DNA from 2 places in the Rhizobium sp. N324 genome. Region 2 is predicted to be linked to the other one. Evidence: predicted binding sites of a transcription regulator. Region 2 holds the regulator's gene; the other holds the start of a gene.
What was found. The regulator PhoB, encoded in region 2, activates phosphate uptake and scavenging genes when phosphate is short. The targets are predictions, from matches to a motif close to TGTCATNNANCTGTCAT.
Positions count from the first base shown of each region.

Region 1: a site for PhoB is predicted at 1,909-1,925, ahead of AMK05_RS16530 (DUF1045 domain-containing protein). Genes of this name have one in related genera too.

Region 1 is NZ_CP013630.1:3,432,968-3,436,175, reverse strand. It holds gene mnmD (tRNA (5-methylaminomethyl-2-thiouridine)(34)-methyltransferase MnmD) at 1-709, opposite strand, end outside; gene AMK05_RS16535 (NAD(P)/FAD-dependent oxidoreductase) at 708-1,886, shown strand; gene AMK05_RS16530 (DUF1045 domain-containing protein) at 2,001-2,708, shown strand; gene puuE (allantoinase PuuE) at 2,822-3,208, shown strand, end outside.
Region 2 is NZ_CP013630.1:564,442-567,649, reverse strand. It holds gene AMK05_RS02775 (IS4 family transposase) at 1-1,052, opposite strand, end outside; gene phoB (phosphate regulon transcriptional regulator PhoB) at 1,384-2,067, opposite strand; gene phoU (phosphate signaling complex protein PhoU) at 2,205-2,918, opposite strand; gene pstB (phosphate ABC transporter ATP-binding protein PstB) at 2,963-3,208, opposite strand, start outside.

The DNA of each region.
Region 1 (3,208 bases), 1.8 Mb from region 2:
TGCCGCAGAGCATTTCGCGTTTGCCGGCGAAGCCCTGGCGGCGTTCGACGGCGAAACCTGCCGCGATGAGGTTGCGGCGCACGAAGCCGGCCGCGGCATAGGTGGCGAAGGTGCCGCCGCTCGTGGTTTTTTCGTGGACGCGCCGCATCAGTTCTTCAGACCACATGTTGCCATTGCGCGACGGAGCGAAGCCATCGAGATACCAGGCGTCGAAGCCGGGCTTTGCCGCTGTTACGCCGTCGAGCGCTGCGCCGCAGACGACGCTGAGCCTCGTCTGATCGTCGAGGTCGAGGGAGACGGTATTGGCAGGCGTTTGCGGCCAGGCCGCCGTCAGCGCCTCGCGTTCGGCATCGATCTCCGGCCAGTGCGAGAGCGCCCGGCCGATCTCGTCGACGCGCATCGGGTGGAGTTCGAAGGAGATGAAATGCAGATGCTGGCCGGCAGCGCGATGCTGCTTCCATTGCCGCCAGGTCTCGGCGAAGTTCAGGCCGGTTCCGAAGCCGAGCTCGCCGATCACGAATTCCTGCCGGCCGTTCCAGCGCTCCGGTAGGCCGTTGCCGGCGAGGAAGACATGGCCGCATTCCAGCCGGCCGTCGGTCTGGCAATAAAAATGATCGCCAAAGGCGGTGGAATAAGGCATATCGCCGTCGCGCCATTCGAGCGGCTGCGGCGCGCCCGCGCCAATCTGATCGGGGTTCACGTCTGTCATGGAAAAAGCCGATAATCCTCGGCCGGTCTCAGGTCAATCATCCTGCGAATTGCTGATCGTCGGCGGCGGAATCATGGGTCTCTGGGCAGCTGTCCATGCCGAGCGCCGCGGCATCGATACGATCATTGCCGACGCCGGCCAATTGGGCGGAGGCGCAAGCGGCGGCCTGCTCGGCGCGCTGATGCCGCATATGCCGGATCGGTGGTCTGAGAAGAAGCAGTTCCAATTCGATGCGCTGGTCTCGCTCGAAGACGAGATCGACACGCTCGAAGCGGCAACCGGGCTTTCGGCCGGTTATCGTCGTTCGGGACGGTTGATTCCGTTGCCGAAGCCGCATCTCGAGAAAATCGCGCGCCGCCACTGCGAGGACGCCGAACGCCATTGGCAGGCCGGCGCGCGCCGGTTCCACTGGCATGTGCTCGACGGCCCGCCGGTCGGCGGCTGGATCGAGGCGTCGGCCGGCGAGAGCGGCTTCGTGCATGACACGCTCGCCGCCCGCGTCGCGCCCCGTTCGCTGATCGCGGCACTTGTCACCTTGCTGCGGCAGGCCAAACATGTACGCATTCGGGAGCATGCAGCGGTTGCCGGCCTTGATCCGGATCGCGGCACGGCCGAGATAGGCGGCGACAGCGTTGCTTTCGACCACTGCATCCTGGCCGCCGGCCATCAATCCTTTCCGTTGCTGCAGGGCCTGACGCCGGGGTTGAAACAGCCGCTCGGCCAGCCGGTCAAGGGGCAGGCGGCGCTGTTGAAAGCCGATCTCGACCCGGCGCTGCCGACGATCTTTCTCGACGGGCTCTATGTCGTGGCGCATGAGGGCGGCCATGCGGCGATCGGCAGTACCAGCGAGAACCGTTTCGACGATCCCGCTTCGACCGATGGCCAGCTCGACGCGCTGATCGCCGCGGCGCGGGGGATCGTGCCGGCGCTGCGCGACGCTGCCGTCGTCGAACGCTGGGCCGGGCTTCGCCCGAAGGCGATCGACCGCGATCCGATGATCGGCCGCCATCCCGATCACCCGCGCCTGATCGCTCTGACCGGGGGCTTCAAGGTCAGCTTCGGCCTGGCCCACCGGCTGGCGGAGGCGGCAATATGTATCGCAGGCGATACAGACTGCGGATTTTTGCTGCCGGAAAGCTTCACGATATCAAGCCATATCGCGGCGGCTTCACGTTAAACGTGAATTCTGCGCCGCCTCGTTTCGTTATTCTGTCATGCAAATCACCTATCTGCTTGCGCATCGACAGCGCCTGAGATCGTCGGCGCTCCTTTTCCTGATGGAGGAAATCGCGTGCGCTATGCCATTTGCTTCACGCCCCCGGCAAGCGACCCGCTATCGCTCATGGCCGCCCATTGGCTCGGCCGAAACGTGTTCTCCGGTGATATGCTGGAGCCTCCGGCCGTGCGCGGCCTCGGCATTCACGAGATCGCCTTCCATACGGCCGTGCCGCGGCGCTACGGTTTTCACGGCGTTTTGAAGGCGCCGTTCCATCTGTGTCCGGACCTGTCCGAATCGCAACTCCTGCGCGATCTCATGCGCTTTTCCGGCACTGTCCTTCCCTTCCAGATTCCGCGTCTCGAAGTCGCCCGGCTCGGCAATTTCTACAGCCTGCTGCCGAGCGTTCCCTGCGAGCAGATCCAGTACCTCGCTTCGGCGATCGTGCAGGAATTCGATCGTTTCCGCGCGCCGCTGAGCGAAGCCGACATCGAACGCAGCGATCCGGACGGACTGTCGGCGGCGCAGTTTTCCAATCTGCATCGCTGGGGCAATCCTTACGTGATGGAGGAGTTCCGCTTCCATATGCCGGTGACGGGCCCGGTCAACGCGCTCGACATGCCGCGCATCGAGCCGGCGCTGCGGACGGTTTTCGAGGCTGTGCTCGGCGAACCGGTCCTGGTTTCGAACGTGGCGCTGATGTTCGAGGAGGGCACCGGCGGTCCTTTTCGGGTTCATTCGCTGCATCCGATGGGCAAGGTCAGCGCCCGCAAGACCGCCTGACATGCGATAAGCTAAGCTATTGCGCAGGAACGATAAAATTCCGCTGCGCAGTTTCCGTCTCGACATTCCGGCTGCGGATGCTACCGTTCTCCGTCTTTTCAGAAGGTGATTTGATGGTATCCGAGACTTATCCGCGCAATCTGGTCGGCTACGGGCGTCAGACGCCCGATCCGAAATGGCCTGAAGAGGCACATGTCGCCGTGCAGTTCGTCATCAATTATGAGGAGGGCGGCGAAAGCTCGATCCTCGACGGCGATGCGGCGTCGGAAAATCTGCTGTCCGAGATCGTCGGCGCGGCCGCCTGGCCGGGGCAGCGCAATCTCAACATGGAATCGATCTATGAATACGGGTCGCGCGCCGGTTTCTGGCGGCTCTGGCGGATGTTCACCGATCTCAAGGTGCAGGCGACCGTCTACGGCGTGACGCTGGCCATGGCGCGCAACCCGGAAGCGGTCGCGGCGATGAAGGAGGCCGGCTGGGAAATCGCCAGCCACGGTTAC
Region 2 (3,208 bases):
CGCACGAGCCTTGAGAATGCGAGCGGCTGAGCGATGTCTTTCTGGGCTGCCTGGGCCATTCGCAGCAGCAGATAGGCAATGAGCGCGACGAAGACCTGGATGCGCACGGCATTTTCCGAGGTTCCGAGAAAATGCCGGATCTTCAGGTTCTGCTTGATCCATTTGAAGAAGAGTTCGATTTGCCAACGCTGCTTGTAAAGGGTGGCGATCTCGGCTGCCGGAGCGTCGAGGTCGTTGGTGATGAGGCGGATGACCTTGCCGGTCCTGATGCGGACGGCGATCTCGCGCACCGGATCCTGAAAGGGGTTCTGCCGGGAACCGGCGAGCCTTTGCGGCAGGAGCCCGATCCTGTCGAAGAGAATGCCCGCAGCTTCATCGGCTGGCTGTTCGGCGATCGTGGCGACGAGGGTATTGCTCTTCAGCCTGGTGACGAAACGGGCGCTCTTTCTATCGATCTCGGCCCACCAGGCAAAATCGTAATAGGCAAGATCGAAGACATAGGTGACGCCCGCAGCAATGTCGATCGCCCTGGCCGGGATGATGTCGTTCGTCCTCTGACCGGTCAGCGTCATGGCGAGCGGCGCGTCGGCGTGCGGATCGTAGCAGACATGCAGTTTGATGGCCCGTTTGCCGCCAACCATGTCGGCCCAGCCGCCATACAGCGAGGAGACCTGGACGCGTGTGGCATCCAATATACGCAGCGTATCGCCGATATGACGGCGTATCTTTCGACTGGCACGGGCAGCCATGACGGAGAACAGATCGGCAAACAAGGCTGCCGGGCGCTTGGCATTGGCATCCGCCAGCGTGGCACGGGCCACACTGCGAGCGCCCAGGTGATAAAGGTTCGCCTCGTGGCTGAGCAAGCCGGCCTCGATCTCGCGCAGGCTGGCAGCGCCCGACAACTGGCCAAAAAGCAGCGCCAGGAACTGCGACTTCGCCGTCAGCCGGCGCACCCGGTGGTCGGCATTATGCTTGTCCACAAGACGATCGAACACCGCCCACGGAATATACTGTTGAAGCTGGTGAAAAACGCTATTCTCGTGCCGCATGACATTGATCTCCAATTCGTGTCCAGAACGCCGCGAAACGTCTGAAAACGAATAGAATCAATGCCATGCAACCTGTCCAGATATTTTAACCGGACAGCAGTGGGCTTGACCCGAGTATCCATGCCGCAAGCGCTGCGCTTGAATTTGTCGACCGCGGTCGCCTTGTCAGTTCAACAGAAACGAAGTGCCCACCCGCATGGGTCCTCGGGTCAAGCCCGAGGACGACGGAGGGTGGGGGAACGTCCGCGGCAGGAACCGCAGCGTGCGGTGATCTATCGGCCGCGTTTTGCGTTACGCGGCTCCCTCGCCCGGACGGCGGCAGGATGGCGGCTCAGGCTTCCATCGAATAGCCGGCGCCGCGGACGGTGCGGATGACGTCTTGCATGTTGGAGAAGTTCAGCGCCTTGCGCAGGCGGCCGACATGGACGTCGACGGTGCGTTCGTCGACATAGATGTCGTGGCCCCAGACGCCGTCGAGGAGCTGCGAGCGGGAGAAGACCCGGCCCGGCGACGACATCAGGAATTCCAACAGGCGGAATTCGGTGGGGCCGAGGCGGACTTCGCGGCTCTTGCGGTGGACGCGGTGGGTTTCGCGGTCGAGCTCGATATCGCCGCATTTCAGCACGGTGGAGAGAACCTCCGGACGGGCGCGGCGCAGCATCGCCTTGACGCGGGCGACGAGCTCGGGGGTCGAGAAGGGCTTGACGACATAATCGTCGGCGCCGGTGGAAAGCCCGCGGACGCGTTCGCTCTCTTCGCCGCGCGCCGTCAGCATGATGATCGGCAGCCGCTCGGTTTCCGGCCGCATGCGCAGGCGCCGGCAAAGCTCGATGCCGGAGACGCCGGGCAGCATCCAGTCGAGGATGAGAAGGTCGGGCGTGCGCTCCTGAAGCCTGATTTCGGCCTCGTCGCCACGAAGGATGGTATCGACCTCGAAGCCCTCAGCTTCGAGATTGTAGCGGAGAAGCACGCTCAGGGCTTCCTCGTCTTCAACAACTGCAACTCTCGGGATCATGCGTGTCGGTCTCCTCGCGCATGATCCTTAAACCGGGGGTGATTTAAGCAATGCATCCTGCGCAAATTCACAAAAAATGGCTGCGACCTCTTTGCGCGCCCCACATGGGCGCGCACGCAATCGTCTGGTTTAGGCGGTTATTCCGTGACCGCGCCGACGGTGTTGGCGCTGTCGTCCTTCGGACGGTCGCCTTCCGGCTGTGCGCCGGTAGCCATGTAATAGATGGTCTCGGCGATGTTGGTGGCGTGGTCGCCGATGCGCTCGATGTTCTTGGCGCAGAAGAGAAGATGCGTGCAGCTGGTGATGTTGCGCGGATCTTCCATCATGTAGGTCAGGAGCTCGCGGAACAGCGAGGTGTACATCGCGTCGATCTCGTTGTCGCGCTCGCGGATCGCACTCGCCTTGTCGGCGGCGCGTGTCGTGTAGACGTCGAGCACTTCCTTGAGCTGGACGAGCGCCAGCTCGGACAGATGCTCGAGGCCGCGGGCCAGCTTGCGGGGAACGCCGGTGCTCTGCACGGCGATGACGCGCTTGGCGGTGTTCTTTCCGAGGTCGCCGACGCGTTCGAGATCGGCGGCGATGCGGATCGAACCCATGATTTCGCGCAGGTCGGCGGCCATCGGCTGGCGGCGGGCGATGGTGACGATCGCCTTGTCGCCGATTTCACGCTCGGCGTGATCGAGGATCACGTCGTCGGAAATGACCTTCTGGGCCAGCGCCGTATCACCGTTGACCAGCGCCCGGACGGATTCGGCGACCATCTGCTCGGCCAGGCCGCCCATTTCGGAAATCCGCCGGGACAGGAACTTCAGATCATCATCATAGGCAGAATAAATATGTGTCGATGCCATGGGGCTTTATCCTCGAATAACGGGAAGGCTTGGTGACGCCAAAATCAGCCGAAGCGGCCCATGATATAGTCCTGGGTGCGCGGATCGTCGGGATTGGTGAACATCTTGTCGGTGTCGTTCTCCTCGACCAGATTGCCGAGGTGGAACATGGCGGTGCGCTGCGAGACGCGCGCGGCCTGCTGCATGGAGTGGGTGACGATGACGATCGTGTAATTTTCGCGCAGTTCGTGGATCAGCTCCTCGACCTTGGCGGTGGCGATCGGGTCGAGCGCCGAGCAGGGCTCGTCCAT